Regions from separate parts of the Pannonibacter sp. CBAS1226 genome, predicted to be linked through region 2. Evidence: predicted binding sites of a transcription regulator. Region 2 holds the regulator's gene; each other region holds the start of a gene.
The links. The regulator PhoB, encoded in region 2, activates phosphate uptake and scavenging genes when phosphate is short. The targets are predictions, from matches to a motif close to TGTCATNNANCTGTCAT.
Positions count from the first base shown of each region.

Region 1: ugpB (sn-glycerol-3-phosphate ABC transporter substrate-binding protein UgpB) is a predicted target of PhoB. The motif match lies at 5,860-5,876, and genes of this name have one in related genera.
Region 3: olsB (l-ornithine N(alpha)-acyltransferase) is a predicted target of PhoB. The motif match lies at 1,908-1,924, and genes of this name have one in related genera.

Region 1 covers NZ_JBVOUO010000004.1:174,892-182,811, forward strand. Annotated here, with positions in the region: gene yjfF (galactofuranose ABC transporter, permease protein YjfF) at 1-31, opposite strand, end outside; gene AC0CMF_RS13455 (ABC transporter permease) at 28-1,062, opposite strand; gene ytfR (galactofuranose ABC transporter, ATP-binding protein YtfR) at 1,059-2,624, opposite strand; gene ytfQ (galactofuranose ABC transporter, galactofuranose-binding protein YtfQ) at 2,718-3,680, opposite strand; gene AC0CMF_RS13470 (Na/Pi cotransporter family protein) at 3,880-5,565, opposite strand; gene ugpB (sn-glycerol-3-phosphate ABC transporter substrate-binding protein UgpB) at 6,040-7,371, shown strand; gene ugpA (sn-glycerol-3-phosphate ABC transporter permease UgpA) at 7,441-7,920, shown strand, end outside.
Region 2 covers NZ_JBVOUO010000002.1:209,202-217,121, forward strand. Annotated here, with positions in the region: gene pstA (phosphate ABC transporter permease PstA) at 1-160, shown strand, start outside; gene pstB (phosphate ABC transporter ATP-binding protein PstB) at 175-972, shown strand; gene phoU (phosphate signaling complex protein PhoU) at 1,012-1,722, shown strand; gene phoB (phosphate regulon transcriptional regulator PhoB) at 1,760-2,458, shown strand; gene AC0CMF_RS08030 (GcrA family cell cycle regulator) at 2,961-3,533, opposite strand; gene AC0CMF_RS08035 (aspartate aminotransferase family protein) at 3,957-5,159, shown strand; gene argF (ornithine carbamoyltransferase) at 5,162-6,085, shown strand; gene AC0CMF_RS08045 (Hsp33 family molecular chaperone) at 6,097-7,080, shown strand; gene AC0CMF_RS08050 (transporter substrate-binding domain-containing protein) at 7,123-7,857, opposite strand; gene AC0CMF_RS08055 (isocitrate/isopropylmalate dehydrogenase family protein) at 7,869-7,920, opposite strand, start outside.
Region 3 covers NZ_JBVOUO010000005.1:271,168-279,087, reverse strand. Annotated here, with positions in the region: gene AC0CMF_RS15995 (transglycosylase domain-containing protein) at 1-610, opposite strand, end outside; gene olsB (l-ornithine N(alpha)-acyltransferase) at 799-1,695, opposite strand; gene AC0CMF_RS15985 (ATP-binding protein) at 1,974-4,370, opposite strand; gene AC0CMF_RS15980 (methylated-DNA--[protein]-cysteine S-methyltransferase) at 4,512-5,423, opposite strand; gene AC0CMF_RS15975 (aminotransferase class V-fold PLP-dependent enzyme) at 5,504-6,943, opposite strand; gene AC0CMF_RS15970 (Lrp/AsnC family transcriptional regulator) at 7,062-7,535, shown strand; gene asnB (asparagine synthase (glutamine-hydrolyzing)) at 7,561-7,920, opposite strand, start outside.

The DNA.
Region 1 (7,920 bases), on a different contig from region 2:
TGATGAGAAGCGGAAGCTGGCGGGATGTCATGGCTTGGACAGCTCCCTCTTGGCTGGTCTTTCCGGCTGGCGCCGCAGCACGGTGAAAAGGCTCTGGATGGCGGGGGACTGGATCAGCAGGATCACGATGATGATGCTGGCCTTGATCACCAGATTGAATTCCGGCGGAAAGCCGGAGATCAGAATGCCGGTGTTGATCGACTGGATGATGAGTGCGCCAAGCGCAGTGCCGAACAGGGTGAAGCGCCCGCCGAGCAGCGAGGTGCCGCCGATGACGACGGCCAGAATGGCGTCCAGCTCCAGCCACAGCCCGGCATTGTTGGCATCGGCGCCGCGGATATCGGCGGCGGCGATGATGCCTGCCACCGCTGCGGCAAAGCCGGAGATCATGTAGACGGCGACGATCAGCACTCCGGCATTGACACCGGCGAGGCTGCTGGCGCGGCGGTTGATGCCGACGGCCTCGATGAGAAGGCCAAGGGCGGTGCGGCGCACCAGAAGTGCTGCAATGAGGGCGGCCGCCAGCCACAGCACCACCGGCATGGGCAGGCCGAAGAGCGAGCCGCTGCCGACAAAGATCAGCCCCTCATGGGTGAAGGTGAGGATGGTGCCTTCGGTGATGAGCTGGGCAATGCCGCGCCCGGCCACCATGAGGATAAGCGTGGCAATGATCGGTTGGATGTTCAGCAGCGCAACGAGAATGCCGTTCCACAGCCCGCAGGCAAGGCCGATTCCAAGAGCAACGGTGATGGCCGCCACGGCGCTGCCGCTGCTGGCCACCGTTGCCGCTGCCGCGGCGCCGCAAATCGCCATGACAGCGCCCACCGACAGGTCGATGCCGCGCGTGGCGATGACCAGCGTCATGCCGATGGCCAGCAGGGCCACCGGAGCGCCGCGGTTGAGAATGTCGATCAGGCTGCCGTAGAGCCGCCCGTTGGCAATGCCGATGTCGAGAAAGCCGGGAAACAGCAGGGTGTTCAGCGTCAGCACCACGGCGAGGGTGATCAGCTGCGGGGCAAAGCGCCGGAAAAAGCCGCCTGCAGCCTCGAGGAAGGGCTTCATTCGGCTGCTCCTCTGGCCTGGTCCTGAGCGGACACATGTCCATGTCCGGCCTCTGCGATGGCCTGCATCACCTTGTGCGGGGTCACGTCCTCTCCTGTCAGTTCGGCCACATGCGCCCGGTCGCGCACCACGATCACCCGGTGGCTGTAGACCACCAGCTCCTCCAGTTCGGAGGAGATCACCAGCAGCGACATGCCCTTGGCGCAAAGATCCTCGATCAGGCGGATGATTTCCGCATGGGCGCCCACGTCGATGCCGCGTGTCGGCTCATCAAGAATGAGGAACTTGGGATTGAGTGCCAGCCAGCGGGCCAGAAGCGCCTTCTGCTGGTTGCCGCCGGAAAGCTGGCCGATGGGCTTTTCCCGGCTGGTGGTGCGGATATCGAGTGCCTTGATGTATTTGTCGGCGAGCGCCACCTGCTCCTTGCGCGGCACGGGCCGCATCCAGCCGCGCCGCGCCTGCAGCGCAAGGGCGATGTTCTCGCGGATCGAAAGCTCGGCGATGATGCCGTCATGCTTGCGGTCTTCCGGGCAGAAGGCAAAGCCTTCGGCAATGGCCTGACGCGGCGAGCCGAGTTTCAGCACCCGCCCGTCCATCCGCGCCTCGCCCGTATCGGCGGGGGCTGCGCCGAACAGAACTTCAGCGGTTTCCGTGCGGCCGGAGCCGAGCAGGCCCGCCATGCCCACGACCTCGCCCGGATGGACCGCGAGGTCGAAGGGGGCAACATGACCCTTGCGGCCGAACTGGCGGAACTGCAGCGCAGCTTCGCCTTCCGGTGCCGTGTGAACGGCCCGCTCCCGCGTTTCGGCCTCCAGATCGCGGCCCAGCATCAGGGCCACCAGATCAAGGCGCGGCAGCCCCAGGGCGGCACGGGTGGCGACCTTGCGGCCATTGCGCAGGATCGTCACCGTGTCACAGATTTCGTAGACCTGATCGAGGAAGTGGGAAATGAAGACGATGCCGAGGCCGCGCGCCTTGAGGCCGCGCACCACGTTGAACAGCATCTCCACTTCCTGGGTGTCGAGGCTGGCGGTGGGCTCGTCCAGGATCAGCACCTTGCCGGAGAGATCCGCCGCACGGGCAATGGCGATGATCTGCTGCACGGCGACCGGATAGGCCGACAGGCTGCGCCGCACGTCGATATCAAGGCCGTAGCCGGCCAGCAGCACCTTGGCGCGTGCTTCCATCTCACGGGTGTGGACCATGCCGAAGCGCATCGGCTGGCGGCCGAGAAAGAGGTTTTCGGCCACCGTCAGGTTACCCAGGAGATTGACCTCCTGATAGACGGTGCCGATGCCCATGGTCTGGGCGTCCAGCGTGTCGCGCGGGTCGATCCTGCGGCCTTCCAGCAGGATGTCGCCGCGGTCGCGCCGGTAGGCGCCGGTCAGGCATTTCACCAGCGTGGACTTGCCCGCGCCGTTCTCGCCGAGCAGGGCATGCACCTCGCCCGCCTGCAGGGTGAAATCCACGTTGTCGAGGGCGAGCGCGCCGGGAAAGGATTTGGTGATGCCGGTGGCCTGCAGCAGATGCTGCGGCCCGGCGTGGGTAGATCTGTCTGTCACGGCGCTGCTCCGCAGGCATTGGCCGCCGCAAGGGCGGTCAGAAGCTGGGGAACCGGCAGGAGGGTGTCTGCCGGTCCCCCGATCAGGACCGGCTCAGTAGCCGAGGTCCTTCTTCTCTTCGTAGACCTTCTGCGGGTCGTCAGCCTTGGTGTAGAGCTTCGATTCCGTCTGGATGAACTTTGCAGGCAAAGTGCCGTCCTTGCGGAAGGCTTCCAGCGCGTCGAAGGCGGGGCCTGCCATGTTCGGCGTCAGTTCCACCGTGGCATTGGCTTCACCGGCGGCCATGGCGAGGAAAATATCCGGCACGGCGTCGATGGAGACGACGAGAATGTCGGTGCCCGGCTTCAGGCCCGCTTCCTTGATGGCCTGAATGGCGCCGACAGCCATGTCGTCATTGTGAGCGTAAAGCGCACAGATGTTCTTGCCGCCGTTTTCCGCCTTGAGGAAGCTTTCCATGACTTCCTTGCCCTTGGTGCGGGTGAAGTCGCCGGTCTGGCTGCGGATGATCTTCAGGTTGTCATGCCCGGCCAGCGCCTGCTCGAAGCCCTTCTTGCGGTCGATGGCGGGGGATGAGCCGGTCGTGCCCTGCAGCTCCACCACGTTGCACGGCTTGCCGTTCACTTCCTTGACCAGCCATTCGCCGGCGACGGAGCCTTCATGCACCAGATCGGACCCCACGGCCGTCAGGTACAGATCCTTGTCGCTGTCGACCATGCGGTCGAGCAGGATCACCGGAATTTCCGCTTCCTTGGCTTCCTTCAGCACCGCGTCCCAGCCGGTGGCGACGACGGGGGCCAGCAGGATGGCGTCCACGCCCTGTGCGATGAAGGAGCGCAGCGCCTTGATCTGGTTTTCCTGCTTCTGCTGGGCATCGGCGAACTTCAGGTCGATGCCGCGCTGTTCCGCCTGCTGGCGGGTCAGGGTCGTCTCGGCGGCGCGCCAGCCGGATTCAGATCCGATCTGCGAAAAGCCAACCGTCAGCGCCATCGCTGAGGTTGAGGCAAGCGCGACCGTTGCGAGCATCGTCATGCCCGCCAGAGCTGTCTTCAATTTCATTGGTCCCTCCCAGAACACGAATGGCCGTGGCCGGAGGTCAAAAAATCATACTATATTATTATTGTAAAGATGGTGTTTGAGTCCTGATGCAACATTGCATTGTGCATGTGCGAAAGCGCGCAGCGCCGGATGCCCGAATGATGCGGATAAGATTTTGAAATGTATGAGAATTTTTCGGAGCAGAGAGGCCTGAATTTTCTCAGGCCGTCTGCTCCTGCATCTGGCTGCTGCGCCCGGCGAGGCGGCTTTCGAGGATCAGGCCCTGTTCGGCGAGGATAGGATGGGCGACGGTGACCAGCAAGGAGTTGATCTCCTTGAAGGCCCGCACCAGCTCCAGATGCATGTTCGAGGTCGCCATGCTGGCCGGATTGCCGGTCTGCAGCCGCTTCAGGTGGCGGTTCTGGCTGTCGCGCTCCAGCTTGCGCAGGACTTCCTTCTCACGCATCAACTGCTCGGCTGAATCGATGTCGGCGGATATCAGCACATTCATCGCCATCTGCATGTTGGCCAGAACCCGTTCATGCAGGCGGGTGATCTCGGCCCAGCCTTCGTCGGAGAAGCGCAGGCCAAGCCGGTTGCGCTCCTCGGCCAGCGGCAGCAGCATCTTGGCGATGATGTCGCCGATATGCTCCAGGTTGATGGCAAAGTCGGTCAGCTCGATGCTGCGCCGGGCATCTTCCTGCTTCAGCTCGCCCCGGTTCACCTCGGCAATGAACAGCTTGATCTCGGTGTGCCGCCGGTTGACCTCCTCATCAAGGGCGCGCAGCGCGGCAATCTGGCCGTCCTGCGCCCCGGCCAGAAGGTCGATGACTGGCCGGTACATCTGTTCCACCGTTTCACCCATCAGCAGCAGCTCGCGCTTGGCCGAAGCCAGGGCAAGGCTGGGGATCCTGACGGTCGAGCGGTCCAGCGCGGAGCGCGGGCGCGTCTGCACCGGGTCCGCCACCACCGGCGGACGGGGCAGAATCAGCGCCGTCAGAGCCTGCATCGGCCCGGTAAAGGGCAGCGCCAGCACCAGCAGAACGGCGTTGAACAGCACATGGGCGTTGACGATGCGGCTTTCCGGGGCAGCGCCGAGCCAGTCCAGCGGCGGGCTGGCCATCCAAAGCGTGAGCAGCACGGCGGCAGACCCGGCCGCACGAAATACAAGGTTGCCCATGGGGATGCGGCGTGCCTCGATGCTGAGCCCGCGCGTCAGCCACACGGCAATCAGGCCTGCGCCCATATTGGCACCCAGAACCATCGGCAGGGCCGCATTGAACGGCAGCAGGCCCGCGCCGGCAAGGCTGGCGAGCAGCAGCACCATGGCGACAGAGGAATGCATGGCCCAGGTCAGCAATGCGGCCAGGGCGAAGGCGGTGAGCGGGTCGCCCTGCAGATAGGTGATCACCGCCGGCAATGCCTCGCTGTGGCGCAGGGGCGCGGTCGCCTCACCGATCATCTTCAGCGACAGCAGCACGAAGCCGATGCCCAGAATGATGCGGCCCAGCTGGCGCACCTGCCGGGCTTCAAACTTGAGGAACAGCACGCAGCCTGTCAGCAGCAGCAGCGGAATGAGCTCGGAGAGATCGAAGGCCAGAATGCGCACCACCAGCGCAGACCCAAGGTCCGCCCCCAGAAGCGCGGCGAGCCCCATGGAGGCACCCAGCAACCCACTGGCGGCAAAGCCCGCGGCCAGCACGCCCACGGCCGTGGAGCTTTGCAGCAGGATGGCCAGAACCATGCCGGCGAACGCCATGCCGAAGCGCCCGCCCTTTGCCTGCCTCAGCGCATCGCGCAGGGCAGGCCCATGCGCCCGCTCCATACCGGTGCGCACCATCCGGACAGCCCAGAGCAGAAGCATGACGGCCGCAGCCAGATGCAGGATGACGAGAAAGGGATGCATGGCGGCTCCAAGAATAGCCCGTCAAACGGGAAGGCTGATTGTATACGCACTGCACAACCTGTTGTTCCTTCATACGCCTGAATGATGCAAATGATAAGGCGGAGAAGGAAAAATGCCGCTGAAACGCGCCATTTTGGCAGCAAAGAGAAAATAAGCTGGCAAAATTAATGAAGCCTGGCAAGGGCGGTGCCTGTGGTGCGGCGCTGCCGTGGTGATTTGGCGCTCAGGGTTGCATGTCTTTATGCCCCTTCGGGAGGAGGGGGCCGGACATGGCCGTTGTCCTGTTCAAGGAACTGTCGTACAACGTTCATATGAGCGACATATGCCGTTCATATGAACATAATAAGAAGCGCGGGGACAAACACAGACTGCAGCCGGAAAGCCCGTCTTTCAGGCCCGGTTCGAGTGTTCCAAGCGCTGTGTGGAGCCGGACCCGTGGAGCGGGGCGGTTCCTTGTTAGGGAGCAGAAAACCAATGGCTAAGCGTCATATCGCAGCCGGCCTCTTTGCCGCTGCCGCCCTCATGGGCACCACTTCCGTTTCGTTCGCTGCCACGGAAATCACCTGGTGGCACGCCATGGGCGGTGAACTGGGCCAGAAGCTCGAAGATATCGCCACCAAGTACAACGCCACCCAGAGCGAGTACAAGGTTGTCCCGACCTACAAGGGCAGCTACGCTGAGACCATGACGGCCGCAATCGCCGCCTTCCGCGCCGGCCAGCAGCCGCACATCGTTCAGGTGTTCGAAGTCGGCACCGGCACCATGATGGCTGCCAAGGGCGCCGTCTATCCGGTCTACCAGCTGATGGCTGACGCTGGCGAAGCCTTTGATCCGAAGGCCTTCCTGCCGGCCGTCGTCGGCTATTACACCGACACGGACGGCAACATGCTGTCCATGCCGTTCAACTCCTCCACCCCGGTACTCTATTACAACAAGGACGTCTTCCAGAAGGCTGGCCTTGATCCGGAATCCCCGCCGAAGACCTGGGAAGAAGTCGAGAGCTTCTCCAAGAAGATCATGGAATCCGGCGCTGCCAAGTGCGGCTTCACCACGGCCTGGGTTTCCTGGGCGCAGACCGAAAACTTCTCTGCCTGGCACAACCTGCCGATCGGCACCCTGGAAAACGGCTTCGGCGGCCTCGGTACCGAGCTGACGCTGAACGGCGAGACCCAGGCCCGTCACTGGGGCAACCTGAAGAAGTGGCAGGACGAGGGCATCTTCCAGTACGGCGGCCCGGCCGGCGGCAATGACGCCCCTCCGAAGTTCTACTCGCAGGAATGCGCCATCTACATGAACTCCTCGGCTGCCCGCGCTGCCGTGAACGCAAACGCCAAGGACTTCAAGGTCGGCGTTGGCATGCTGCCCTATTACAGCGACGTTCAGGGCGCTCCGCAGAACTCGATCATCGGCGGCGCCACCCTGTGGGTGCTGCAGGGCAAGCAGGCCGAGGAATACAAGGGCGTAGCCTCCTTCTTCAGCTACCTGTCCTCCGCTGAAGTTCAGGCTGAATGGCACCAGGCCACCGGTTACCTGCCGATCACGCAGGCTGCCTATGACCTGTCCACGGAACAGGGCTACTACGAGAAGAACCCGGGCGCTGACGTCTCCATCAAGCAGATGACGCTGAATGCCCCGACCGCCAACTCCAAGGGCCTGCGCTTCGGCAACTACGTCCAGATCCGTGCGATCATCGACGAAGAGTTCGAGCAGCTGCTCAGCGGTTCCAAGACCTCGCAGCAGGCTCTCGATGACCTCGTCAAGCGTGGTAATGCGCTGATCCGCGAGTTCGAAGCAGCCAACAAGTAAGCCGGAAACGGAAAGCAAGCCCGCGCTTCCCGCGCGGGCTTGCTTCTTTTTGCGTTCAGGGTGGGACCCATGCAGACAAAACGCGCCATCTTTCCCAACAGGCTGCTGCCCTATCTCTTGCTGGCGCCGCAGCTTGCGATCACGGGTGTCTTCTTCCTCTGGCCGGCAAGCCAGGCGATCTGGCAGTCGTTCCTCAGAGAGGATGCCTTCGGCTTCAAGACCACATTTGTCGGGGTGGATAACTACATCCGCCTGCTGGCAGATCCCACCTATCTGAATTCGCTCTATGTCTCGGCGATCTTCGCCGTTTCGACGGCGCTGCTGTCGCTGGGTCTGGCGCTCGTGCTGGCCGTGGCGGTCAACAGCCTGATCCGCTCGCGCAATGTCTATTCCACCCTGCTGGTCTGGCCCTATGCGGTGGCCCCTGCGGTGGCGGGCATCCTGTGGTGGTTCATGTTCAACCCGTCCATCGGCATCTTCCCCTATCTGCTGCATGGGCTCGGCTACAACTGGAACCACAGCACCAGCAAGGTGGACGGGATGATCCTC
Region 2 (7,920 bases):
GGCAGCTGCCCTGCCTGTTCAGGTCTTCAACTGGACGCAGCGTGGTGACCCGGCTTTCGTCGAGCGCGCATCCGGAGCCATTATCGTGCTGCTGGTGTTCCTGATCGTAATGAACCTGGTTGCCATCATCCTGCGCCGCCGCTTTGAGCGCCGCTGGTAAGAAAGGGATTACCGATGAATGTCAGCGCAAAAGTGGAGAACGGCGTGACCCACGCAGAACCCAAGATCGTCGCCCAGAAGGTTCAGGTCTATTACGGCGACAAGCACGCCATCAAGGACGTGGACATCAAGATTCAGCCCCGTTCCGTGACCGCCTTTATCGGTCCGTCGGGCTGCGGCAAGTCCACCTTCCTGCGCACCCTCAACCGGATGAACGACACCATCGACATCTGCCGCGTTGAAGGTGACATCCTGATCGACGGCGAGAACATCTACGATCCGAAGGTCGATCCGGTGCAGCTGCGCGCCAAGGTCGGCATGGTGTTCCAAAAGCCGAACCCGTTCCCCAAGTCGATCTACGAGAACGTCGCCTATGGTCCGCGCATCCACGGCCTGACCCGCAACAAGGCGGAACTCGATGAAGTGGTTTCTGCCTCGCTGCAGAAGGCCGGCCTGTGGAACGAAGTGAAGGACCGTCTTGATGGTCCGGGCACGGGCCTGTCCGGTGGCCAGCAGCAGCGTCTCTGCATTGCCCGCGCCATCGCCGTCAGCCCCGAAGTGATCCTCATGGACGAGCCGTGCTCGGCCCTTGATCCGATTGCGACCGCCAAGGTCGAAGAGCTGATCGACGAGCTGCGCACCAACTTCACCATCGTGATCGTGACGCACTCCATGCAGCAGGCTGCCCGCGTGTCCCAGCGCACCGCTTTCTTCCATCTCGGCAATCTGGTCGAGGAAGGGGCGACGCAGGACATCTTCACCAATCCGCAGGACAAGCGCACGCAGGATTACATCACCGGCCGTTTCGGCTGATACTGGATCTTGCGCTCGAGAATTTGAGAGGAACACGACATGTCCGAGCATACCGTAAGCTCGTATGACGAGGAACTGCGCGCCCTGGCCGGCCGGGTCGCCGAAATGGGCGGTCTGGCGGAGAAGCTGGTGAATGATGCCGTCACCGCTCTGCTGACTCACGATCTGCCCAAGGCACAGGCCACCGTTCAGGCCGATGCCAAGCTGGACGAGATGCAGCAGGAAATCGAGGCGAAGTTCATCCGCATCGTCGCCCTGCGCCAGCCGATGGGTCAGGATCTGCGCGAGATCATGGCCGCAGGCCGCATCGCCAACGATCTGGAGCGCGTCGGTGACCTTGCCAAGAACATCGCCAAGCGCGTGATTGCCATCGACGGCGTCTTCAATTCCAAGAAGGCCGCCTTCGGCGTCGAGCACATGTCCGATCTGGCGCTGAACCAGCTCAAGTCGGTGCTGGACGCCTATACGGGCCGTGATGCCGAAGCCGCCAAGGCTGTGCGCGAGCGCGACGATGAGGTGGATGCCATCTACACCTCGCTGTTCCGCGAGCTGCTGACCTACATGATGGAAGATCCGCGCAAGATCACCCAGTGTGCCCACCTGCTGTTCTGTGCCAAGAACATCGAGCGCATTGGTGACCACGCCACCAACATCGCCGAAAACGTCTATTTCATGGTGACCGGTGACCAGCTGCTGGAAGCCCGCCGCAAGATCGACGAGATGGGCATTGCCGAAAACGAAGGCGCCTGATCTGCCTGCCTGTAAGTGACGTCCGGAGCATATTGCCATGCCCAAGGTTCTTATCGTTGAAGACGAAGAGCCCCTGAGCCTTCTGCTGCGCTACAATCTGGAAGCGGAAGGCTATGACGTGGACTCCTGCGACCGGGGAGATGACGCCGAAATCCGGCTGCGGGAGACGCAGCCGGACCTCTTGCTGCTGGACTGGATGCTGCCAGGCCTTTCCGGCATCGAGCTGTGCCGCCGCGTCCGGGCCCGGTCCGAAACCGAACGCCTGCCGATCATCATGCTGACGGCACGCGGCGAGGAGGCCGAGCGCATCCGGGGCCTGGCCACCGGCGCCGATGACTATGTGGTGAAACCCTTCTCGATCCCCGAGCTGATGGCCCGCGTGCGCGCCATCCTGCGCCGGGCCCGCCCGGAAGTGGTGTCCACCATGCTGAAGTCCGGCGATCTGGAGCTGGACAAGGAAACCCACCGCGTCCGTCGCAACGGCAAGGAAATTCACCTGGGGCCGACCGAGTTCCGCCTGCTGGAATTCCTGATGACCTCGCCCGGTCGCGTATTCTCCCGCGAGCAGCTGCTCGACGGTGTGTGGGGTCATGATGTCTATGTGGATGAGCGCACCGTCGATGTTCACGTCGGCCGCCTGCGCAAGGCCATCAACAAGGGCAAGGTGAAGGATCCGATCCGCACGGTCCGCGGCGCGGGTTATGCCTTCAACGATCAGTTCGCCGTCGCCAGTTGATCCGCTCTGCTGCAATTCTTCTGGAAAGGCCCGCCATCCGTGCGGGCCTTTTGGCTTTTGGAGGCTCTCTGCGCTGCCCCTACACCAAGGCTTTCGATGCTGACGCATCACGCCTTGAATTTGCTCAGGCGCCGCACGGCTTGACCAACTCTCCGTTGTCATCCCCACGAAGGTGGGGATCCAGTGCGCTCTGAAACCAAGGCCCTGAGATGCTGACCATCATGCTCAATCGCCACAAGGGCTTGAGCAGCTCACGGTGAGCCAGGCTCGTCGCGAGTTGGTCTGAGTTTGAAATTTGAAGACTGGGGGTACTGGTTCCCCGCATGCGCGGGGATGACAACGGAGAGGTTTGGGCGGTGGCTCTCGTCCCTTCTGACGGAGCCTTTTGCGCCGGTATTCAATGCCGTCCCCCACCTCCAGCCAACAAAAAAGCCTGCCGCAACGGGCAGGCTTGATTGGGTGAGGGAGCCGCTTGGGGTGCTGGTTGGCCCCCTCTGAAGCATCAGCCGCGAAGGGCTTTCTTGTCCGGAGCGGCGCGGCGGCGGTCGTTGACCGGCTGGTAGGCGATCCGGCAGTGCTGCGGGCAATAGGGAACGCCGGGCTCCGAATGGCGGCCGCAGAAATAGAAATCCGAAGAGGACGGGTCACCGATCGGCCACTTGCAGGTGCGCTCGGTGAGGGTGAGGATCGTGGCGCGCTCGGTGAAGGGCACCAGTTCGGCGAGCGGTGCTGCTTCCACGTCGATGGCCACATCTTCCTGCGGTGCCATCTTCAGCGCCGTGGCGCCGCGCAGCTGCGGCGTTCCTGCCGAAGGCGTGCGGATGGTGGAGGTGGCCTGCACCGTGGTCTGCTGCGGCGCGGCGGCTGCCGTCACCGGCGCCGTTGCGCTGCGCGGGCGGCGCTGCTTGGTGACAGGGGCCGCCGTCTTGGCGCGGCCCGACAGGCCAAGGCGGTGAACCTTGCCGATGACAGCGTTGCGCGTGATGCCGCCAAGCTCGGCAGCAATCTGGCTCGCGCTCAGACCGTCCGTCCAAAGCTTCTTCAAGAGATCTACGCGTTCGTCAGTCCAGCTCATCTGTCGCACCCCGTCGTTTGCGGCTGTAGAATTTTACGCATTAACCATGAATTAAGGCACGCGTGGTCCGCGCCTTAGTGGCCATATCCAGTATGATTTGGTGAACTACAGCACGACATGTCGTATCCGACTGGTTGGACACTACAATGGGCGGTGAAGGCGAGGCAAGTTGGGGGCAAACATGAACCGGGGACGAAACGACTTTTCCCCAGATAACCGGGGTTGACTTTTACCTTCTGCGGCAATGGCGGAAATGCGCCATTTGCATTGACACCCATAGGTAGGACCGTTGTATAAACGGTCCTTGTTCGGTGTGCCGCCTGCGAGGGCGGCACAGTTCGTTTTGAGAACCCGTTGATGGTAGACGCCCTGGCATGAACCCCATGCGGAAGGCGCGCTTAACTACCTGAAGGAGCAAGGGAAATGACTGCGTCGGCACTTTTCGGCACATACGCACGGGCGGACCTGGATTTCGTCCGCGGAGAAGGCGTCTGGCTGGAGACCGCTGACGGGCGACGCTTTCTCGACTGCGGGTCGGGAATCGCGGTGAATGCGCTGGGTCATTCCCACCCCCATCTCGTCAATGCGCTGAAGGCGCAGGCCGAGAAGCTGTGGCACATCTCCAATCTCTACAAGGTTGCGGGGCAGGAAGAGCTCGGCCAGCGGCTGGCGGATGCCACCTTTGCGGACCGGGTGTTCTTTTCCAACTCCGGCGCCGAGGCGATGGAAGCCTGCATCAAGACGGCGCGGCGCTATCATTATGTCAATGGCCGCCCGGAACGGATCGGCATCATCACCTTTGAAGGCGCCTTCCATGGCCGGACCATTGCCACCATCGCGGCGGGCGGTCAGGCCAAATATATGGAAGGCTTCGGCCCCAAGGCGCCGGGCTTTGATCAGGTGAAGACCGGTGACCTGGATGCGCTGAAGGCGGCCATCGGCCCCACCACCGCAGCACTCTGCATCGAGCCCATTCAGGGCGAGGGCGGCGTGCGCGAGGTGGATGCGGAATTCCTGCGCAAGCTGCGCGAGATCTGCGATGCCGAAGGCCTCCTGCTGATCTTCGACGAGATCCAGACCGGCGTTGGCCGCACGGGCAAGCTCTTTGCCCATGAATGGGCGGGTGTGACGCCGGACCTGATGGCCGTTGCCAAGGGCATCGGCGGTGGCTTCCCCATGGGCGCCTGCCTTGCGACGGAAGCGGCTGCTGTCGGCATGGTTCCCGGCACGCATGGCACCACCTTCGGCGGCAACCCGCTGGCCATGGCCGTGGGCAATGCGGTGCTGGATGTCATTCTGGCTCCGGGCTTCCTGGAAGAAGTGCAGCGCAAGGGCCTGTTGCTGAAGCAGCGGCTGGCTGCGGTGATCGACGCCCATCCCAAGGTATTCGAGGATGTGCGCGGGCGCGGGCTGATGCTCGGCATCAAATGTGTCCGCCCGAATGCGGAAGTTCTGGCCAAGGTGCGTGCCAATGGCCTGCTGGTGGTTCCCGCCGGCGACAATGTGCTGCGGATCCTGCCGCCGCTGACGATCACGGATGAGGAAATCGGCGAGGCTGTGGCCCGCATCGAGGCGGCCGCAGCGGCCGTGGAGGCCGATCTGGCCAAGGAAGGGGATGGGGTGTGAACATGTCTGCGAATGGGCGTCATTTCCTCGATCTGACGCAGTTTGACGGTGAGGAACTGCGCGGAATTCTGGCCCTCGGGCGCAAGCTGAAGACTGAGCGCAACGGTGTCCGCCGCGGTGAAGGCCCGCTGGCCGGCAAGGTGCTGGCGATGATCTTCGAGCAGCCCTCCACCCGCACCCGCATTTCCTTCGACGTGGGCATGCGCGAACTTGGCGGTGAAACGCTGATGCTGACCGGCGCGGAAATGCAGCTGGGCCGGGGCGAGACCATCGCCGATACGGCCCGGGTGCTGTCCCGTTTCGTTGATGCCATCATGATCCGCATTCTCGACCATGATGACCTCAACGAGCTGGCGGCAAACGCCACCGTTCCGGTCATCAATGGCCTGACCAAGCGCTCGCATCCGTGCCAGATCATGGCCGATCTGATGACCTTTGAGGAGCATCGCGGCTCCATCAAGGGCAAGTCCGTGGCCTGGACCGGCGACAGCAACAACGTGCTGGCCTCCTGGGTGCATGCCGCGCCGCGTATGGATTTCGAGCTGCGCATCGCCACGCCGCCGGAACTGGCACCGCCGCCTGCGCTCATTGAAGCCGCGCGTGCGGAAGGCGCCTCGATCATCGTCACCGATGATCCCTTCGCCGCCGTGAAGGGCACCGATTGCGTCATCACCGACTGCTGGGTGTCCATGGGCGACGACGACGAGGCAACCCGTCACAACCTGCTGAGCCCCTATCAGGTGAACAAGCGGCTGATGGCGGAAGCCCATGCGGATGCCCTGTTCATGCACTGCCTGCCGGCCCATCGCGGCGAGGAAGTGACATCGGACGTGATGGACGGACCCAATTCTGTGGTCTTTGACGAGGCCGAAAACCGGCTGCATGCCCAGAAGGGTATTCTGGCCTGGTGTTTCAACGGCCTTTGAGGACGTAAAACGTGGCACTTGATCTTGCATCCTATGGCGTGACGCCTGCGGGCACCGATGCCGTCCGGCCCTTCTCCGTGGAAGGGCTGGATGTGCGCGGCCGCGCCGTGGCGCTTGGCCCCATCCTGAACCAGATCCTTGACCGGCATGACTATCCGGCCCCCGTGGCCCGCCTGCTGGGCGAAGCCATTGCGCTGACGGCGCTGCTCGGCACCTCGCTGAAGTTCGAGGGACGTTTCACGCTGCAGACCCAGACCGACGGCCCGGTGAACATGCTGGTGGTGGATTTTTCCTCACCTGATGCCATCCGCGCCTATGCCCGTTTCGAGCCGGAAGCCTTTGCGCCGGGCGGGGCAGGGGAACATGGCGATGCGGCCGCGCTTCTGGGCCGTGGCCATCTGGCGATGACCATCGACCAGGGCAAGCACATGCAGCGCTATCAGGGGCTGGTGGAGCTGGACGGCATTTCGCTGGAAGAGGTGGCCCGCCGCTACTTCGCCCGCTCCGAACAGATCCCGACCGAAGTGCGCCTTGCCGTTGGCCGTCTCTTCACCCGCCGCGAGGGCGAAGCCCCGAGCCAGCAGTGGACTGCCGGCGGCATTCTCGTGCAGTTCCTGCCCGAAGCGCCGGAGCGCATGCGTCAGGCTGATCTCCACCCCGGAGACATGCCGGAAGGCGTGGAAGAGCACAGCATTGATGAGGACGATGCCTGGACCGAGGCCCGCAGCCTCACCGGCACCGTGCGCGATGACGAGCTGACCGATCCGGACATCCCGGTGGAGGAACTGCTGTTCCGCCTGTTCCATGAGCGCGGCGTGCGCCTCTATGACGCCCAGCCCATCGCCGACCGCTGCCGCTGCTCGCGCGAGAAGATCGAAGGCATCTTCCAGAGCTTCTCCGAAGAGGAGAAGGCGGAGATGGTTGTGGACGGCAAGGTGGTGGTGACCTGCGAATTCTGCAGCGCCGTCTACGAGTTCAAGGCCGAAGCCGTCTGAAAGAGATGAAGGCTGCCCGCCCCGTTGAGGGCGGGCGCTTTTTTAGGCTGCCTCCGGCCCGGCAATGACGGCACCTTCCGTCCTGTTGCTCTCCAGAAGCTTCGCGATCAGGCCGGAACTGCGGGAGCGGGCAAGAAAGGCGTTGAGCGCCCCGATCAGGCGGGGATCCCGGCCTGCGGGCACGCCCAGGGCCTGCTTGATCACCATGAAACGCTCGGGCAGCAGACGCAATCCCGGCACGCGCCGCTGATCTGCTTCCAGCTGCTGGCGGACACCGGCCGCGACTTCCAGGTTCTCACGCATGAAGAAGTCCACGACTTCTTGTGACGTCGTGACCTTTTCCAAAGTGGCTGAGTGGATGGCGCGGCTGAGATAAAGGTCATAGGCGCTGCCACGGCCCACGGCAATCCGGATGCCCGGACGGTCCACCTGCTCCAGCGCCGTGATGGGCGAGTTCTCCCGCACCAGATACCAGCCCTCGATCAGAAGCCAGGGGTTGGTGAAGGCAACCACCTCTGCCCGTGTGGGATCGACCGCGAAGAAGCCGATGTCGGCGCGCTCTTCAGCTACCAGAGCCACGGAGGCTGCAGCATTCGTGACCGGCAGCAGTTCCAGCTCCAGCCCGCGTTCGGCGGCAAAGGCCCGGGCAAGGTCAACTGAAACACCGGCGGGAAGCTGTCCTTCGCCTGGCCTTGTCAGGATGGCGTTCCCGGTGTTGATCACCACCCGCAGCACCCCTGTTGGAGCGAAAAGAGCGTTCAGTCCGTCATTTGTCATTCGGCGTCTCCTCAGATGCTGCTGCTCTCAATAGCCTCAACAAGACGCGCAGTGAAGGCTGCA
Region 3 (7,920 bases), on a different contig from region 2:
GCGTCGAGCCGCCCTGCACCAGATTGCCGGAGGTGAAATTGACGGTGAAGGCGCGGACCAGACCGATCGGGTCCAGCCCGAAATGGTCTTCGAACCGCCGGTCCTCGATGGCAATCACCGCCTGCGGCAGATAGGCCGGAAGCTGCTCCAGCCGCACGGCCTCGCCGCCCGTGTCGCCCCGGTTGGCCAGAAGCTCGCCGGTGGTGGCGACGATCTTCACATTGGGCGGGCGGGCCGGAACCTTCCATTCGGAGGTGGGCGGCAGATGGGCCGCGTAATAGACGACCACACCGGTGGCGGCGATGCCGCCCCAGATGGACAGGACGAAGCCCCAGTAGAACAGCTTGCGGATCAGCCAGAACAGCGGATTGGACGAACGGGTGCGGCTGCGCCGGGCTTTCTTTTTGGCCTTGCCCTTGCCGCCTGCCTTTGCGGGCCGCTTGCGGCGGGGGGCGGGGGCGTCGCTGTCGTCAGCGCGCGGGCGCCGGGGCCGTCTGGCCGGGCGCTCTGCCGAAACGTCACCGGTTCCCGGGCGCACATCGTAAAGATCGCCGCTGGCAGAGCCAAACGCCGGTTCAATCCGATTGCTGCCTGCCGGGCGGCGTGCCATGAGCCTCTCGTCACTCTGCGGGCCTGCGCGGGGAGCACAGGCAGTCTGCATCAAACTAGAGCGGCCGGTTTAAGGCGGCGTTAAGCCTTGGGCGCCGGCTGAGGCGTGGATGCGGAGCCCCGCAAACAAAAACCGCCGCCCCGGAGAGGCAGCGGTCCTTTGGCGTTGGATGCGGATAGTTCGCCAGCTCAGCTTGAGTAGCGCGAGGCGTCCGCACCGTAATAATTCACGTAGCGCTCATTCAGCTGCGTCACCGGCATGACAATGAGAACGTCTGTGGTGCCGAACTGATAGTCGACCACGGCCCCGTCACCGATATAGGCGCCGAGGCGCAGGTAGCCCTTCACCAGCGGCGGCAGCTCGCGCAAGGTGGCCTTGTCGTTGAGCTCTTCACGGGCCACGCGGTTCATCTCGACATAGCGCTCCGGCACGGCGCGCACGCGCCAGGGCTCCGGCGCACGGGCGTGGTGGTGCAGGAAGGACAGCTGGCTGGCGATCCGGTCCGGATCCGTGCCCTCGATGGAGGCACAGCCGATCATCACGTCGATGCGGTGGCGGATCACATAGGCCCAGATGCCGTGCCACAGCAGTTCGACCGTGCGCTTGTTGCGGTAGGGCTTGAGCACGCAGGAGCGGCCCAGTTCCAGAAAGCGCAGACCCGGATTGGCATCGACCAGCGGCTGGATGTCATATTCGCTGGCCGTATAGAAGCCGCCGTTTGCCTCGGCCACATCCTGGCGCAGCAGGCGGTAGGTGCCGACGATCTGCGGCTGCAGGCGGCCCAGCTTGTTGCGCTTCATCGAGGCATGATCGACGACCAGAAGATGATCGCAGATGGCGTCAAAAGCATCCATGTCGCGGCGGGCAGCGAGGGTCTGCGCATCGGCGATGGCGGACATTTCCTCGTAGAAGACGTGATAGCGCAGGCGCTGCGCCTTCTTCACCTCACGCGCGGTGCGGGCGAGGCGCACCTCCAGCGATCCGACACGGCCAAGGGAAAGATCGCCGTAAAGACCTGTTTCGCCATGCAGAGACTTGGCGAAACCTGGGAAAAAGCGCGCGGAAATGCCCTGTTCGCCCATCATCGGCACGAACTTCTGCACGAGCTTGCGCGGAGAAAATAGACCTGGCCGCATCATTGAGATTCGGTCCCCTATCTGCCTCGGTTGTTTCCCACCGGGGGCCCTGCGAAACCGTTGCCGCAGGCCTCGTTTGTCCTGTCAGATTGCTGCGCCGTTGCAGTGATTCTCATCCCCTTAACCGGCGAAACCCTGATCTTGCCGTAGACCATAGTTTTCCAACACTAGCATGACAACGGCCAGCGTTCACAATATTTCGTGACGGTAACAATCCGGGAGCGGCACTATGTCCGGGAGGGCAGATTTTCCAATGCGTCTTCAACGGCTTCGCGGGAAAGCGGTTTTGTGAGGAAACCGGCAACACCGCTCGCTCTTGCCCGGTCGCGGGCAGCCGGCATCACGTCCGCCGTGACGATCAGCACCGGCACATGCGGGCGCCCGCGGGCGGTTTCGATCTCGCGAATCTGGGCCATGGCATCCAGCCCGTCGAGCCCCGGCATGTGCAGGTCCATCAGGATGGCATCGAAATTCTGCTCGCTGGCCGCGCGCCAGGCCTCCAGACCGTCGGGCACCACCGTCACCTCATGGCCGAGCTTGCGCAGCAGCGCTTCGCCCAGAAGGCGGTTGATATCGTTATCCTCCGCCAGCAGCAGCCGCAGCGGCCGGGCCGGAGCAAGCCGGTGCGGCGCGCCGGGAATGCGCTCCGGCGGCAGATCCACGGCCGCTTCCCAGGCAAGCGTTTCACCGCCTTCGCCCATGAGGCTGGCAATGATGCGCCGGAGCGTTCGCCCGCGCACGGGCCGCACCAGATAGGCGGAGAACCCTGCCTCGCGCAGCCGGTCCAGCCGGTCCCGCTCCTGCGGGGTCACGAGAACAATAGCCGGCGCCACGCAGCCCGCTGCCCGGGCCGTGGCCAGCCAGCCCGCGCCATCGGCCACCGCGCCATGCTCCAGCAGCACGAGATCCGCATGGGGCAGGGCATCGGCCAGCGTGTCGTCTCCCGGCTGCACAAGCTGCACCCTGGCGCCATGGGTGGTAAACTGCAGCGCCAGCGCTTCACCCTCGATCACACCCTGTGACACGATCACAACGCGGCGGCCTGTCAGGCATTCAAGACCGGCATGACCGCCAGCATCGGGAGCTTCGGGCAGCGGCAGGCAGATGCGGAAGACGGCGCCCTTGCCTTCCTCGGCCACCGCTTCCACCGTGCCTTCCATCAGCCCCACGAGCCGGCGGACGATGGCAAGCCCAAGCCCCGTGCCGCCGTAGCGGCGGGCAGGGCCATGGTCCACCTGCTCGAACTCGCCGAACAGCCGTTCGGCATCGGCTGCCGAGAAGCCAATTCCGGTGTCCCGCACTTCCAGCGTCAGCAGGCTGCCACTGCCCTGCAGCGTGATGGCAAGGCTGATGAGGACGCCGCCCTCTTCGGTGAACTTGATGCCGTTTCCGGCCAGATTGAACAGGATCTGCCGCAGCCGGTTGGCATCGGCCGTGACGATACGGGGAATTGCCGGGTCGGCGGTGAAGCCGATCTCCAGCCCCTTGGCATGGGCACGCGGCGCCAGCAGTTCCACCACATGCTCAGCGAGGCTTTCGAGGTCCACCGGTCCCGGCTGGATCGTCAGTTTGCCGGCTTCGGCGCGGGAGAAGTCCAGCAGCTCGTCGATCAGCAGCAGCAGCGTTTCGCCGGAGGTTTCCAGCGCCCGCACATAGGCTCTCTGCTCATGGGTGAGATGGGTGTCGGACAAAAGCGCCGCCATGCCCAGAATGCCGTTGAGCGGCGTGCGCACCTCGTGGCTGACCGTCGCCAGAAAGCGGGACTTGGCCTCGCTGGCGCTTTCCGCATTCTGGCGGGCGGCCAGAAGCTCCTCTTCCATCTTGCGCCGCGCCGTGACGTCACGCAGCACGGTCTGCAGTACCGGCGTTCCACGCGGCCCTTCCCGCACGGTCACGTCGATGCGGGAGAACCAGCGCGGGCCTTCGCGGGTGTCGAGCAGGATATCCCCAAAGACGCCGGTGGCTTCGGCGCTGAGCAGATCCTGCGGCGTATCCGCCAGCGGCAGCTCCAGCTTTTCGCCGGGGCGCGGGCTCTGCTCCGGCCAGAACAGGCTTCCGGCCGCCGGATTGGCATAGATGACGTTCTCTTCCATGTCGCGGCGGATGACCACATCGCCCAGCGCATGGAGAATGCTGGCATGGCGCTCGTCGGATTCGCGCAGCTCCCAGGCGGCGTCTTCCAGCTCCTCGATGCGCTGGTTCAGCCGGTGGGTTTCCACTGCTGCGGTGCCGAGCGCGGTCTGCAGGCGGTGCCGGTCATCATGAATGACACAGGCGATGGCAAGCCCGCCTGCGGCAAAACCGAGGACCAGCGCCAGAAGCCGCTCGTAAGGCCCGCCGCCGAGCAGCAGAAGGGCAGCAATCAGCGCCAGAACGCCAATAGCTGCGGTCAGTGTGAGAACCCGTTCGTGACCGAACCGGCGCCCGGCGCGGGTCAGGGCATCGGGCTCGTCCGGCGCGGATCCGGGCTGACCGGCCTTGCCCTTCGGCGGACGTTTTGCGTCTTTCGGGCTTTGCGGACGCTTCTGCCCCTCCGGGCGCTCGGGACCGTCCGGCTGCTGTGCCTTCAGGCCCGTCTCCGCTTCAGCCTTGCTGCCGTTTCCGTCTGCCGATTGCGGTCGCATGCCCTGTCCCCAGCGGCCTGCGCGGCAGGCCTGATCCTGATGAAGGCCCGACAAGGATCTGCGGGCACAGCCGGAGACAAGCTTGCAGTCCAATCCCTTGAAAAAGCCTTTCGAATTTTAGGCTTTTCCGGTTTGTACAGGTCAGCCTCCCATGCCGGTGATCCCGGCTTCCCAGCCGAGAATGGCGCGTTTGCGGGTCAGGCCCCAGTGATAGCCGCAAAGCCCGCCGGTGCGTCCCAGCACCCGGTGGCAGGGCACCACAAAGGAAATCGGGTTGCGGCCCACGGCCGAGCCCACCGCCCGCGCCGCGCTGGGTTTGCCGAGGCTGCGGGCAATGTCGGAATAGGTGGTCGCCTTGCCCATGGGGATCTTCAGCAGCGTGCGCCAGACGCGGATTTCGAAATCGCTGCCGATGAAAATGACCTTGAGCGGCGTGTCCTCAGACCAGTTGGCCGGATCAAACACCCGCGCCGCATAGGGCGCTGTTGCCACGTCATCCTCCACGAAGACGGCCGCAGGCCAGCGGCCGGACATGTCGGCAAAGGCGGAGGCTTCCTCGCCCTCATCGGCAAAGGCGAGCCCGGCAAGGCCCCGGTCGGTCGCCATGATCAGCACCTGGCCGAAGGGGCAGGGATGAAAGCCGTAGCGGATGGTGAGGCCGGCCTCACGGTTGCGGTAATCACCCGGTGTCATCGCCTCGTGGGTGACGAAGAGATCATGCAGCCGCCCAGGCCCGGACAGCCCCACCTCATAGGAGGTTTCCAGAATGCTGGCGGCATCGCGCAAGAGGTCACGGGCATGATCGAGCGTGATCGCCTGCAGGAACTGCTTGGGCGTCAGCCCGGCCCAGCGCGAGAACACCCGCTGCAGCTGGATCGGCTGCAGCCCGGCCTCGCGGGCAAGATCTTCCAGTGCCGGCTGGTCGCGCCAGGTATCGGAAATGCGCTCCAGCGTCTGGCGGACGATGGCATAGTCCCGCGCGGCGGCTTCCCCCGTTTCGGGAACAGCGGCCGCCTCGCGTCCGGCAAGGTTCAGGTCGAAAAGCTGGGTCATGGCAACGGCAGGTCCGGTGATTTTGTCAGATCCTGACCCTAACCCCGGCCCTGCCGCCGCGCCACCCGATAAGCGAGCCTTCAGCCCGCCTTGCGGAAGCGGGCCGTGCGCGTGTCGGCCACATAAAGCTTTGCCCGCTCACCCGCTTCGGCCGCCAGTTCCGCGACCGACTGGTGGATGAAGCGGGCGGTTTCATCGCTCATCAGGTAGCTGAAGTTGAGCCGCGTCCAGCCGGGCTTCTCGATCTCGTCCCCGGCCTGGATCGAAGCGCGCAGGCCTTCCGAGCGCGCCTGAGAGATGCCCAGCAGCCGGTGCGCATAGGGCCCGGCGCAGGCGCAGCCGCCACGGGCCTGAATGCCGTGGAAATCGGACAGCATGCGGGTGAAAAGTTGCGGATGCACCTTTGCACCCTGCCGGTCCAGCACCTGAAAGGCAAAGATGGGCAGCCGGTCCCGCTGATCCGCCGCCAGAATGCGCAAGGCGGGATGGCCGTCCCAGGCCGCGAAGGCCATGCGGGCCAGCTCCTTGTCGCGGGCGAGGATGAAATCGCAGCCCACCGCATCCTTCACCGCAAAGGCAAGGCCGGCGCGGATATCGCCCAGCACATTCGGCGTGCCTGCTTCTTCACGCGCGGCCAGAGAGGCGGAATAGTCATGGCCCCAGGGCGAGACGAAAGACACCGTGCCGCCGCCCGGCCATGTGGGCTTATTGGCGCGCACCGACGCATTGCGGATGATCAGGATGCCCGATGCCCCCGGCCCGCCGGGAAACTTGTGCGGCGACACCACCACCGCATCCTTGGCGCAGTCCGCCTCAGGCGCCATGGCAATGGGCAGGTAGGGGCCGCCGCCCGCATAGTCCCAGAGGGCGAGCGCGCCATGGCGCTTCAGCAGGCGGGTCACCGCATCCACATCCGTCAGGATACCGGTGACGTTGGAGGCGGCAGAAAAAGCGCCCAGCACCAGCGGCCGGTCCCTGAGGCGCAGAAGCTCGGCCTCCAGCACATCCATATCCGGCCCGCCTACAGGGGCTTCGGGAATCTCGATCACCTCCGCACCGCTCTCGCGCCAGGGCAGGATGTTGGAATGATGCTCATAGGGGCCGATGAGAACCGCCGGGCGGCCACCCTCCTGCCCTGCCCCGCCAAAGCCGAACAGGCTGAGCGCCCGGTTGATGCCGGCCGTGGCGCCGGAGCCGGTGAAGATCACCGTGTAATTTTCATCCGCACCGGTGCTGCGGGCAATCTGTGCCCGCGCCTCGCGGCGCAGCGTGGTCATCCGCGCCCCGCAATAGGAGGCCTCCGTGTGGCTGTTGGCATAATACGGCAGAACCTCGGCGAGGATGAACTCCTCCACCTGCCGCAGCGCCCGGCCCGAGGCGGTGTAATCCGCATAGGTGATCCTGCGCGGCCCGAAAGCGCCCTCGATCTCCGCCCCCTCCCCGATCAGCCCGGCGCTGAGCGCCTCGACGGTGCGGGAGGTGCGCAGGCTGCTCTGGAAGGCTTCAAGGCTCATCGGCATGGGATGGTTCCAACGGAAAAAGACTGATGCATCGAAAATTATGCGATCAGACTTGAGATATGTTCCCATATTTCACATCATTGCGCCCCATAGCCATAAATCTGTTCGACAAAGGCGCATGATGATTGATCAGTTCAACAAGGCCATCCTCAAGGCGCTGCAGGAGGATGGCAGCCTGACCCAGCGCGAATTGTCGGAGAAGGTCCATCTGTCGCCCAACGCCTGCTGGAACCGCATTCAGGCGCTGAAGAAGGACGGCGTGATCACCGGCCAGACGGTGCAGCTTGACCGCACCCGGCTGGGCCTTGATCTGGTGGTCTTCGTGATGATCCGCACCCGCCACCATTCGGCGGAATGGCTGGATATTTTCCGGCGCCACGTGGTGCAGATCCCGGAAGTCATCGACTTCTTCCGCATCGGCGGCGACTATGACTACATGCTGAAAGTCGTCACCCGCGACATGGCCAGCTACGACGCCGTCTACCGCCGCCTGATCTCCGGCGTCGAACTCGACAGCGTCACGTCCTACTTCGCCATGGAAGCCATCGAAGAGCAACGCCCCCTGCCAGTGCGGGAGACGAAGGAGCGGTGAAGGCGGGCAGTCTTTGGTGTAAACGTCAGAGGCTGACGCTCTCAAGCCAGGCCTGGAACATCAGGACAATCCAGAGCTGGTGCGACCAGTCGCGGCGCCCCGAGAGATGCTCCCGCCATGTCCGGCGGACAAGCCCTGCGTCGAGATAGCCTTCGCTCTCAAGCCGGTCCTCTTTCAGCAGGGCCTCGGCCCAGTCCCGCAAGGGGCCACGCAGCCAGTTGTCCAGCGGAACGGCAAAGCCCATCTTGGGCCGTTCCACCAGAGCCGGCGGCACGTGCCGGTCAAGAACGCGCCGCAGCAGCCATTTGCCTTCGCCATTGCGGATCTTGCGGTCGAGCGGCTGGCGCCAGGCGAATTCCACCACCCCGTGATCCAGCAGCGGCAC